One region of the Clostridium sp. 001 genome, then DNA from elsewhere that is predicted to be linked to it. Evidence: riboswitches for the same ligand, from Rfam matches in the RefSeq annotation. Region 1 holds a riboswitch; each other region holds the start of a gene.
The links. A riboswitch is a leader RNA that binds a small molecule or an ion and turns the genes downstream of it on or off. The one in region 1 is predicted to bind S-adenosylmethionine.
Positions count from the first base shown of each region.

Region 1 (3,198 bases):
AGTTAAGAATTAATAGTTATAGATGATTATTAATTCTTAACTTAGAATATAATTTTCAATTAATAAAAATCTATTGATGTCTATGAATGTAACTTCAAATTAGAAATTCCACAAAAATTAGAGTGAATATTGAATTACTTTATCCAATAGTTGAGAAAAGGATATATCAACTCCACCAGCACTCTTAGGAAATAGGCTATTTTTTGTAAGGCCTGGTAAAGTGTTTAGTTCAAGCACATAAGGAATACCATTTTCAACTATCATATCTACCCTTGCATAGCTTTTGCATTTGAGAACTTCCCAGCATTGAACACATATTTTTTCAACTTTTTCTTGAAGAGATTTTTCAAGTTCTACAACTATTTCATCAGAACCACCATCTGCATATTTTGCAGTGTAGTCAAAGAATTCTGCATTAGGTTTTATTGCAATTACAGGAAGAGTTTTACCTTTTAACATACAGCATGTTATTTCATCTCCCTGTATATATTTCTCAATAACAACTTCAGTGTCATAATCTAGAGCTAACTTTACATTATTTTCAATATCTTCTTTTTTCTTAACTATATTAGTAGCAACACTTGAACCACCACAGTTAGGCTTTACAACTACAGGATAGCCTATCTCATCCAATTTATCATAATCAATTTCTTCTATAGATTTAACACAAATCCATTTGGCAGTATTTATATCTGCAGATTTTAACACTTTTTTACTCATATCTTTGTCCATGCAAATGGCACTTGTCAAAGGTCCGCATCCTGAGTAAGGTATATCCATGGTTTCAAGTACTGATTGTATAGTACCATCTTCACCAAATTTACCATGAAGTGCAATAAAGGCAAAATCTATATCTTTTACTTTTTCAAGTACATCTCTCTTTTTATCTATGACAATGGGTACAACCTCATATTTATTTTTATCTAAGCAGTTTACTATTTCTTTACCTGAATTTAGTGAAACCTCTCTTTCAGAAGATATTCCACCCATTATAACTCCTATTTTCATGTTAATTCCTCCACTGAACTTGTTATTTAATATTTTTCAATTACTATGTCTAATATTTATTTTATACATTTTCCATATAAAATAAAGAACCACAGGATAACTAGTTTATCCTAAATGTGGCTTTATGGTTAAGGAAAAATATTAAGTTAAAAGTAAAGTAAAAAATCTTTAAGAACAGAAAATGTTGTTGTTGACATCTTTAAATTTCGCTGTTATAATGTAAATCACAAGTTAACAAAATTTAATATTAACTTATCAAGAGAGGTGGAGGGACTGGCCCTATGAAGCCCGGCAACCAATACTATTTTTAATAGTATAGTGGTGCTAATTCCTGCAGCATAAGCTGGAAGATGAGAGGATCATTGAGATTTTTAGCTCGAGGTTGTTCCTCGAGCTTTATTTGGTTTTAAATTGAAAATATGATATGAAAATTTTATATTTCAGCTTAATGCTTAGAAATTGTCTATTATTTTATAATTGGAGGGAATCAAAATGAAAAAATTAATTACAGTTATTTTATCGTTAACATTGATCTTGGCATTAGCTGGATGTGGTGCGCAAAGCAGTACAAGTTCTTCAAGCAGTAGTAAAGGTGATGACAAAAAAGTAATAAAAGTAGGGGCATCTCCACAGCCTCATGCTGAAATACTAGAAAAGGTAAAGCCTATACTAAAGAAACAAGGATACGATTTACAAATAGTTCAGTTTACAGACTATGTAACTCCTAATAAGGCTTTGGATTCAGGAGATATAGATGCAAACTTTTTTCAACATATTCCATATTTAAATGAATTCAATAAAAAGAACAATACAAATTTAGATTATGTAGCAAAAGTACATCTTGAACCTATGGGGGTTTATTCCAATAAAATTAAGAGTTTAAAAGATTTGAAAAATGGTGCTGAAATTGCAATACCAAACGATCCTACAAATGGTGCAAGAGCATTAAAATTATTGGCTCATGAAGGAATTATAAAAGTAAAGAGCGGAGATCTTATTTCAAAGTTAGATATAACTGAAAACAAGAAAAACTTAAAATTCCAGGAGCTTGATGCACCACAACTTCCAAGAACTTTAACAGAAGTAGATGCGGCAGTTATAAATACAAACTATGCACTTCAGGCAAAGCTAAATCCACTTAAAGATGCTATTGCCATAGAATCTAAGGATTCACCTTATGCTAATATAATTGCTGTTAAAAAGGAAAATAAAGACAAACCTTATATTAAGGCATTGGCAAAAGCCGTTAATGATCCATCAATTAAGAAGTTTATACAGGAAAAATATAATGGAAACATAATTCCAGCATTTTAGGGGATAGAGTTTCAAAACGAAAAATAAGCTTATACTCCGAATGTTTTTACAACCTTATATTTAAATGGGCTTCATTATTGTAAAAATGTTTCTGTGCATAAGTTTATTTTTAGTTATAAATAATACATATTTTAATTAATAGTTAATAATGAAGAATTAATAGTTAATGTGGATTTTTTTCCGTTACACTACAAAAAATCTTTGATTAAGCTTTTCATGGCTCTCGTTTAGCTAAAGCGAAACATTGCTGGTTAATATAGATTTAAAGATTTTTTGCGATAGCTAAAAATCATCCTTTACTATTAATTTTTCATTATTAATTCTTAACTTGTGAAACTTTGTTTCGCAATTCTTTTAAATTATTCACCTGTAAGCTTTACATGTTCCTCTTCAACCTTAGAAAGTGCATTAAATATCTTTGCAATGTTTTCTTCATGGATTTCTTTTTCATACTTTTTATAATACGCTACAGCATGCTTTTCTCTTTGACAAGCTGCAGCAAGCAAATTTTCATCGGTATTATATTTTGAATAATCCATATCCTTAAGTACTGGCATTTCTTTAATGCCGGCTATTTTCTTATGAATTCTAGCATGCATATATTCTATGCTTGATAAAGACTTAAACATACTTTTTACATTTTTATCTTTTGCCATATATGAAGCTTTCTTATAAAAATCTCCATTAAAAACTTCCAATTTAACTGCATGATCTATTATTTTCAAGGAATTTTGATTCAATTTATTTCTATCATATTTTATTTTTTGTCCATTTTCTATTAAATATTCAATTGGCGCTCCGCAAAATGGGCAATACATTATTTTTTCTTTACTATTTGAATTTATAAATGCTTCTTTATTAAAATTATAATTTTTT
Region 1 is NZ_CP020473.1:1,219,680-1,222,877, reverse strand. It holds gene B5S50_RS05495 (D-alanine--D-alanine ligase) at 118-1,008, opposite strand; SAM riboswitch class I at 1,258-1,365, shown strand; gene B5S50_RS05490 (MetQ/NlpA family ABC transporter substrate-binding protein) at 1,501-2,322, shown strand; gene B5S50_RS05485 (ferritin family protein) at 2,682-3,198, opposite strand, start outside.

Region 2 (3,198 bases), 1.6 Mb from region 1:
GGAAATTTGTTCTATGAGTTTCCCATTATCTATAAAGCCATAAGTGGTGGCAAGCTGAGAAAGTTCCCCTAAAATGTGGCTCGAAATTAATATAGTTGTACTTTTTTCTCTATTTAATTTTTTTAATATATCTCTAAACATCACTATACCAACAGGATCAAGACCATTTATAGGTTCGTCTAAAATTAAAAAATCTGGACTTGCAATTAAAGCTAGGGCCAGGCCAAGACGCTGCTTCATGCCAAGAGAATAATGTTTGAATTTTTTATTACCTGTATCCGAAAGACCTACTGTATTAAGTACTTTATCCACACAGTCTTTTTCAGGAATTCCTTTTTGAATTCTATAGTATTCAAGATTTTTTTTGCCTGAGAGATAAGGAAAAAAGCTGGGTGTTTCTATTATGCATCCTGTTCTCATTCGCTCTTTGTTTAATTCGTCTTTGCTTGTTTTTGAAAATAATTCTATATCACCGTTATCTTGCAAAGAAAGACCTGTTATTATTCTCATAAGGGTTGTCTTGCCAGCGCCATTTTTGCCTACAAGACCGTATATGTCACCTTTACTTATCTTAATATTTACATTATCAAGTGCCTTGTGATTTTTGTATTTTTTAGTAAGATTTTTTGTATGAAGTACTAAATCATTCATGATATCAACCTCCATTTTCTTGTTGATTTTATATTAGAACAAAATCAGCAAGATACATTAAAGAAAAACTTAAGAAATCATTAAGTTTAATCTTTCATCTTAAAACCTATTCCCCAAACGGTATGTATGTATTCTGTGTCCGGGTCAATTTTAGCTATTTTAGAGCGAAGGTTGCTCATATGCACATTTATGGTGTTATCATCGCTTATAAATTTATCTTTCCATACATGTTCAAATAAATTAGCTTTTGTAAATACTTTTTTGGGGTAAGACATTAGAAGTTCTAGTATACAAAACTCCCTTATAGTTAATATTACTTCCTGAGAACTTATAAAAACTTTGTGATTTTCCCGATCTAAGGTCATATTTTTATAGGTTAATATGTTTTGTTTTTCATTTGAGTTTGAAAATATCATATATCTTCTAAGTTGTGCACAAACTCTTGCCAGTACTTCTTCTACATCGAAAGGTTTTGATATGAAATCATCTGCTCCTAGTTTTAAAACTTGAATTTTTGTTTCTTGAGCTGTTTTTGCAGATATTACAATGACAGGCATAGTTTTAATCTTTCGTATTTTTTCTATAAGCTTTTCTCCTGTAATACCAGGGAGCATCAAGTCAAGTAAAATTAGCTGAAAGTCATATTTTTCAATGCACATTTCAGCTTCAGTACCTGAAAAAGCCCCGCGGACATTGTAATTATTTTTTTCTAGTATCCTGCATAATAACTTATTTATATCTGTATCATCTTCTACTATTAAAATGTTTATATTTTTGTTCATAGGTATTCCTCCAGAGTTTTTGAGTTAAGACAATTATAACATTTTTAGATAGGGTGTATTGACATAATAAATGGTCACGTCTATAATTAAAAGCATAATTAAATATAAATCTTGAACTTATCAAGAGTGATTGAGGGAACGGGCCCTATGAAATCCAGCAACCAGTACAGTGTATAATGGTGCTAAATCCTGCAGCGATAGCTGAAAGATGAGAGAAATTTTAAGTTAACTAAGTCTGAGATTTTTCTCAGGCTTTTATTTTTTCTTAAAATTGATATGGGAGGGTAAAGAATATTGATAGATATTAATAATGTAGGCAAAAGTTTTAACAATAAAAGTGTGCTGAAAAGTATAAATCTTCATATACAAGAAGGTGAAATATTTGGAATAGTTGGCCACAGTGGTGCTGGAAAATCTACACTTTTAAGGTGCTTGAATGGTCTTGAAAGCTATGACACAGGAAGCATAAAGGTAATGGGTAAAGAAGTAAAAGACTTAAAAGGTAAAGAAATAAGGACTTTTAGAAAAAACTTGGGAATGATATTTCAAAATTTTAATTTATTAAACAGAAAAAATGTATATGATAATATATCACTTCCACTTGAAGTCTGGGGATTAGAAAAAAGTAAAATAAAAACTAGGGTAAAGGAATTATTAAATTTAGTAGGCCTTAGTGATAAAGCAAAGAGCATGCCGTCTGAATTAAGTGGTGGACAAAAGCAAAGAGTAGCTATTGCAAGAGCTTTGGCGCTAAATCCAAGTATACTACTTTGTGACGAAGCCACATCTGCACTTGACCCAAATACTACTAAGTCAATACTTGAGCTTTTGAGAAAAATAAACAATGAATTTAAAATAACCATAGTAGTTGTAACCCATCAAATGGAAGTTATAAAAGAAATATGTAGTAAAATCGCTATTATAGATGAAGGTGAAATCAAAACTTCTGGAAATGTAGAAGAAATATTTTTAAAACCAGGAAAAAATCTAAAGAAGCTGCTTGGAAATGATAGTTTACTTCCAGATGAAGGTATAAACATAAGAATATTCTTTCCTAAGGAAATAAGCCAGGACAATTTAATAACCTCTATGGCTATAGATTTGAATATAAAGTTTTCTATAGTATGGGGAAAACTTGAAAGATTCCGCAGTGATGTTTTAGGAAGTCTGGTTATAAATGTAAATGATAAAGACAAGGAAAGTATATGTAATTATCTTTCTTCAAAAAATGTTAACTGGGAGGTAGAGTAAACATGGGATTTAGTGAAACATTTCAGGAAATACTACTTCCTGCTATTGGACAAACATTTTATATGGTTATAGTTTCTACAATACTTGCAGTAATTATAGGATTTATACCTGCTATTTTGCTAGTTGTAACTGAACCTGGTGGATTAAAGCCTAATAAAGTAGTCTACAAGGTATTGGATGTAATAGTAAATTTATTGAGATCATTTCCTTTTATAATACTTATGATAGCAATTTTTCCTTTTACAAAGCTTATTGTTGGAAAAACCATAGGTACAACAGCAGCAATAGTTCCTATTACAATAGCAGCAGCACCTTTTGCATCGAGGGTAATTGAATCTTCACTTAAAGAAATAGATCCGGGAATAATAGAAGCTGCAAAATCGTTTGGTGCAAGTAATATGCAGATAATATTTAAAGTTATGATTAAAGAGGCACTGCCATCTATAGTGCTTGGTATAACACTCACTGTAATAAGTGTAGTTGGATGTTCAGCTATGGCAGGTACAGTAGGCGG
Region 2 is NZ_CP020473.1:2,834,682-2,837,879, forward strand. It holds gene B5S50_RS13265 (ATP-binding cassette domain-containing protein) at 1-651, opposite strand, end outside; gene B5S50_RS13270 (response regulator transcription factor) at 738-1,433, opposite strand; SAM riboswitch class I at 1,548-1,648, shown strand; gene B5S50_RS13275 (methionine ABC transporter ATP-binding protein) at 1,728-2,684, shown strand; gene B5S50_RS13280 (methionine ABC transporter permease) at 2,687-3,198, shown strand, end outside.
Region 2: another riboswitch for S-adenosylmethionine. It lies ahead of B5S50_RS13275 (methionine ABC transporter ATP-binding protein); the one in region 1 lies ahead of B5S50_RS05490 (MetQ/NlpA family ABC transporter substrate-binding protein).

Region 3 (3,198 bases), 1.9 Mb from region 1:
TTACAGTTTCAGCTGATTGTATTAACTGTGGTAAAAATATATCCTTGTTCTCATATTGTATGCCCACCTCATCTAGCGCCGGGATTATATGGGAATTTACTATATCTACTGACTTCTTACTTTTCAAGAGCTTACAAGTTAGCTCTACTGCTTCCTCTTCCATTCCATCAATAATCGCCTGTTTTAGATTTTTATCATTTTCACCTGAATTAGGAATATCACTTCCCCATTTTGCTTTTTCGCCTTCAGATTTACTGCTATATTTTTTTACGTATTCCTTCCCTTCTTTATCTATGTTTGTCAATACCTCAAAAGCTGAAATAATATCTTTCACACCTTTATCCGCTGTATTTATTATTGGCAAGTCAAGTCCTGCCTGAAGGGCAAGTGCAAGAAAAGTTCTATTTAATATACATCTTCTAGGTAGTCCATAGGATATATTGCTTACTCCAAGGGTAGTTTTTACTCCAAATTGTTCCTTTAAAATCTTTATAGCCTTTATTGTTTCAAGAACTTCTTTTTGCTGGGCAGATGCAGTTAACGTAAGACAATCAACTATTATGTCCTTTCTCTTGATGCCATAGTTTTCAGCAGTTTTGATTATCTTCTCTGCAATCTTTACCCTCCCCTCTGCGGTATCAGGTATTCCATTTTCATCTATAGTAAGTGCTATAACACAGCCTCCATACTTCTTTACTATTGGAAATACTTCTTCCATACACTTTTTTCTACCATTTACTGAATTTATTATAGGTTTACCGTTATAAACCCTAACTCCAGCCTCTAAAACTTTAGGATTTGGACTATCTATATCTATAGGCAATTGTACTACTTTTTGTATTGCCTTTACTGCTTCTTTCATAGTTTCAACTTCATCAATCTCAGGAAGTCCTACATTGAGTCCAAGTATATGCGCCCCTTCTTCTTTTTGCTGCACTGCTTCTTTCTGTATAAAATTTACCTTTCTTTCTTTAAGCTCTTTCTTATAAATATCTCTACCTGTAGGATTAATTCTCTCTCCTATAAATTTTATCCTATTACCTAAAAACACAGTATTCCTAGCTGAACACACTGCGGTATAATTTTTTTCTTTTATCTCTAAAGGTACTGTATTTTTCAAACTTTCTACCATAGTTTTTATAAATTCAGGACTTGTTCCGCAGCATCCTCCAAAAAACCTAACTCCTTTTTTTGCCATAATCACTACGTTTTCTGCAAACTCATCTGAAGTTATATCATAAATCGTATTTTCACCATCATACTTTGGGAGTCCTGCATTAGGCTGAACTATAACGGGTATAGAAGAATACTTTAAGATTTCATCTACAATATCTTGCAATTCTTCCGGTCCCAAGGAACAATTCACTCCAAGGGCGTCCACCCCCAACGATTCAAGCACAAATACCATAGTTTTCGGATCTGTTCCCATTAGAGTTCTTCCATCCTGCTGGAAAGTCATTGTACAAAATATTGGAAGAGAACTATTTTCTTTTGCTGCAAGAATAGCTGCCTTTGCTTCGTACAAATCAGACATAGTTTCTATTAGGATTATGTCTGCTCCCGCTTTTTCCCCTATAATAACCTGACTTTTAAACAATTCATATGCAGATTCAAAACTTAAACTCCCTGTAGGCTCCATAACCTGTCCTGTAGGTCCTATATCAAGTGCTACTAATTTATCCTTTGCCTCTTCCTTTACAATTTTTACTCCAGCTGTAATTACATCTTTTATTGTATAATCAGAAGAACTATACTTAAGTTCATTGGCACCAAAAGTATTTGTTATTATGATATCTGATCCTGCATTTAAGTATTCCCTATGTACTTTTCTTATGATCTCTGAATTTGTGATATTTAATGTTTCTGGAAGTTCACCTACTTTAAGCCCTGCTCTTTGAAGCATGGTTCCCATAGCTCCATCAAAAAAAACAAATTTGTCGTTAAACTTATTTAATAAATCTTTAAATAACATTCGCTGCACTCCTTTTTCAAATACAAGTTTCATGTTCAAATTATTTAATCCATTACTTCTTGTATAAAATTTTAAACTTTAAACAAATTTTCTACAATACATCAAATTATTTAATATTTTATGATTGTATAAATATACATTAATATTATTTAAAATTAATATTTATTTACTCAACTTTTTTAATTAATAGTTAAGAATGAAGAATTAATAGTTAATGTGGATTTTTTGCGACAGCTAAAAATCATCCTTCACTATTAATTTTTCATTATTAATTCTTAACTTGTAAAAAATTGCTTTGCAATTTTTTTAAACTGCGAAATACATTTTTATTAAATTATACAAAAAAGCTGCCCTTCAATCAGAAAAGCAACTTTAAATTTGACAAAATCAACTTTCCTTATCTTTCAGAATTTGTTTTATTCTGCAGGAATTAGCACCGATGCACTTTAGTGCCGGTTGTTGGGTTTCACTGGGCCAGTCCCTCCACCTCTCGTGATAAAAGTGCTTTAATATTAATACTTTAACTATCAATTGTCAATACTATTTACATGACTATTTTACTATAATTCGTAATATCAATGAATCTTACTTAGTGGGAAAAGCAGATATTCCAAATCTTTGATTTAATGATAGTCACTCTCTCTTTAAAACTTTATTTCTCCCACTTTGATAGAAGTGGGAGTATTACAGTAGGTAGCTATCAGATAAAATTTTCTAAATATTTTTTTATTTTTCTATTGACAAACCTTATCTATGTCTGGTATGATTTTCTCAATCGAATACGGAACTTCTTATCCAGAGTGGCAGAGGGACTGGCCCTATGATGCCCAGCAACCTGAATGATCATTTTCATTCAACGGTGCTAATTCCAGCAGGTGTAAACCTGAAAGATGAGAAGCATGAAGATAGAATCTTCTTGTAACTTATCTTACAAGAAGATTTTTTTATTCTGCCAGGTTATAGAAGTTTCGTCCAAAATATTAAAAAAAGTATTAGGAGGAATAACCAATGAGTGAAGAAAGAAAGTTATCATTTGAAACATTACAAGTACATGCAGGCCAGGTGCCTGACCCAACTACAGGTGCAAGAGCAGTTCCAATCTACCAGACTACATCCTTTGTATTTAAAGATGCCGATGAAGCAGCAGACTTTTTCCAGCTTAAAAAACCTGGAAATGTTTATGCCAGAATAATGAACCCTACAGAAGATGTATTTGAGCAAAGGGT
Region 3 is NZ_CP020473.1:3,094,744-3,097,941, reverse strand. It holds gene B5S50_RS14405 (homocysteine S-methyltransferase family protein) at 1-1,972, opposite strand, end outside; SAM riboswitch class I at 2,367-2,474, opposite strand; SAM riboswitch class I at 2,761-2,869, shown strand; gene B5S50_RS14400 (O-acetylhomoserine aminocarboxypropyltransferase/cysteine synthase family protein) at 2,981-3,198, shown strand, end outside.
Region 3: another riboswitch for S-adenosylmethionine. It lies ahead of B5S50_RS14405 (homocysteine S-methyltransferase family protein); the one in region 1 lies ahead of B5S50_RS05490 (MetQ/NlpA family ABC transporter substrate-binding protein).

Region 4 (3,198 bases), 720 kb from region 1:
TTCCATAAACTATTAGTCATAATATATAATCTCCTTCCAAATTAAATAGTATATTAATTAGCAACCTTCTCTTTAGAAGCTGCAGGTAAAACTGATCTTTTTTTATAAATAGAGGTAATACTAAAACCTACTATTATCCATGCCAAAACTATATAAGGAAATATATTATTAGGAAAGGCTGGTATAGGATAAATATTTGAATAAAAGGTAAATGCTAAAACAAGTAGAGCTACAACTGGTATAATAAGCTGCCATGTCCATATTTTTTTCTTTCCAAAGTATATAAGTGAACCCAAGCTTGTTATGAAGTAAGCAATAAGTAATGCAAGTGCACCTATTGTTCCTATATATCCAAATACTTCTACTCCATCATGCCTAAAAAGTGCTAAAACTGGAACTATTATTATTGCAAGTATGATGTTTAAAGCTACATAAGGAGTATGGTGTTTAGAGTGTACGCCAGAAAAAATTTGTGGAACATTACCATCTTTACTCATTGAATATAAAAGCCTTGAACCTGCAGTCATAGATCCTAAAGCAGTTGAAAAAGCGGAAATGCTGATAGCCAGCGTAATTAATATAGTAAATACACTTCCTATATAATTTTTAGAAAGGTCTACTATAGTAGATGGTGACTTTGTTAGAGCACCTATTCCTGAAGGCGATACTCCAAATCCTATAACCTCAGCATAACTTACGAATACGAATATAAGTCCGGTTACAACAACTGTACTTGCAATTGCAAGAGGTATTGATTTCTTAGGATTTTTACTTTCTTCACCAAGACTTGATGCCCCCTCAAAACCGCCAAAGCATAGTATTGCATATACGATTCCAGCACCATAATTTGAAAATTTATTTCCATTTCCTTTAAAAGGAACTAAACTTAATCCTTTTGTTGAACCAACTTTTACAAGAATGACCACTGAAAGCAATATTACGAGGAGGATTGATACAGCTTCTATGACAAGCATAATGTTTGTACTTAATTTTACATCACTATAAGATACAAACCATATAAATACCTCACAAATTAGTGCAAATATAATCCAGGATATGCTTATTCCAGTTAATTCTTTAATAAAGCTAGAAAAAAGAGATCCAAAAGCAGAAGAACATCCAGCAGAAAATCCTATATAGGTAAGAAGAAGAGCCCATCCTGATATTGAAGCAGCTTTTTTACCCAAAGATCTTTCTGTAAATGTATAAACCGAACCTGCAGATGGAAAATATTCATTGAATTTTATAAAAGATACGGCTACAAAGCCCATTAGTATAGTTGATATAACAAATACTGCACTTACAGAGTAAGATACTGTTGATGCCATAAGTCCTACATTCATTGACATAGCAAAAGTAGGTGCTATTATTGCAACTGAAAGTGCAATAACTTCTACAAAATTAAGTTGATTTTTTTTAAGGGCATTAATGCCTTTAGAGTTTTCTTTGCTCATATTGTTCACTCCTTAGCGAATAGGTTTTTACTTATATTTTTATTAATTAAATGGAAATCTTATCGGAATATTTGATTTGCGCAAATCGAATGGTTTATCTTATAGAAAAATAAGGTCATTTTTCTATAAGATAAGAAAAATGACCTTTTAATATCATGATATTAAAAATCAATTATCTCATCTATCAGAAATAATCTGCAGGAATTAACACCAATACATTTAAATGAAAATGCTGGTTGTTGGGTTTCATAGGGCCAGTCCCTCAACCTCTCTTGATAAGATTTTATTTAATTTAGTTAGTAGTATACTACCAAGATTGTCCTGTTGTCAATAACTTTTTTTGAAAGATTAAAGTTGTAATTTATATAATTGAACTATAAATAAGTTCCTAAATTTCTTTATAAATATACAATTTAAATGCTAAATTTGTCACAAGAAAGCACTACTTGTTTTTTAATGTCTGCTATGATAAAATTTAAGTTAAATTTAGATGCAGGAGGGAAATTATGACACATTTACTTGAGCCACTAAACAGTGGTAAATTAGTTTTAAAAAATAGATTAATTATGCCGCCTATGGCTACAGAGAAATCTGAAGATGATGGAAAAGTAAGTAGTAAGCTCTTAGAACATTATGATGAAATATCTAGAGGAGGATATTTATCACTCATTATAGTTGAACACAGCTTTATTGAACAAGAAGGAAAAGCTAGTAAAAATCAGCTTTCTGTTGCAGATGACAGTACAATAGAAGGTTTAAGAAAAGTAGCTGATACTATTCATAAAAACGGTTGCAAGGCAGTTATGCAGCTTAATCATGCTGGGAGTGCAACCACGGTGGCAGTTACAGGAAGTGTTTTAGTTGCACCTTCAGCTGTGGAAAATCCTTTTATGAAATCGGGTATTCCAAGAGAGCTTACTTATGATGAAATTCAAGATATAGTTAAAAGCTTTAAGGATGCTGCTGTGCGTGTAAAGGCGGCGGGTTTTGATGGAGTAGAAATTCACTCTGCCCATGGATATCTCTTAAATCAATTCTATTCTCCCCTTACAAACAAGAGAACTGATGAATATGGTGGAGATGATGTAAAGAATAGAATTAAAATTCATCTTCAAGTTATAAAGGCTGTACGTGAAGCTGTAGGAAATGAATTTCCAATTTTTATGAGATTGGGAGCTTCTGATTACATGGAAGGTGGAACTACACTTGAAGATAGTAAAGCTGCAGTTTGTGAATTTGAAAAAGCGGGTCTGGATGTTTTAGATATTTCAGGAGGATTTTGCAGATTTACTGTACCGGGAAATAACTCTCAAGGATATTTCTCAGAACTCAGTGGAAGCTTGAAACAGTTTGTATCAATCCCTGTTATATTAACTGGAGGCATTACAAAAGCTGAAGCTGCAGAGGAACTGCTTGTAGATGTAAAAGCTGATCTCATAGGTGTAGGAAGAGCTATGTATAAAGATTCTAGTTGGGCCAAAAGAGCCGTTGAAAGTTTTGAACATAGTAAATGCTAGTATGTTTTATATATAAGTGACTCAACTTTTGCACATAAGAAATTAACTTAATATAAGAACTTTGCGAAGCAATTTTTTTAAAGAACAAATAACAAAGTTTAAATATCAAATAAGGATAATTTTCTTCCTAACGTCAGAAAATATTAAAATTGTAGATTTGCTGAGGTACGAGGAAAATCACCTTTATCTGTTCTTTGTTCTTTAAACTTTGTTATTTTCAAAAGCTT
Region 4 is NZ_CP020473.1:501,463-504,660, reverse strand. It holds gene B5S50_RS02160 (cyclase family protein) at 1-20, opposite strand, end outside; gene B5S50_RS02155 (APC family permease) at 54-1,454, opposite strand; SAM riboswitch class I at 1,629-1,736, opposite strand; gene B5S50_RS02150 (NADH:flavin oxidoreductase) at 1,961-2,971, shown strand.
Region 4: another riboswitch for S-adenosylmethionine. It lies ahead of B5S50_RS02155 (APC family permease); the one in region 1 lies ahead of B5S50_RS05490 (MetQ/NlpA family ABC transporter substrate-binding protein).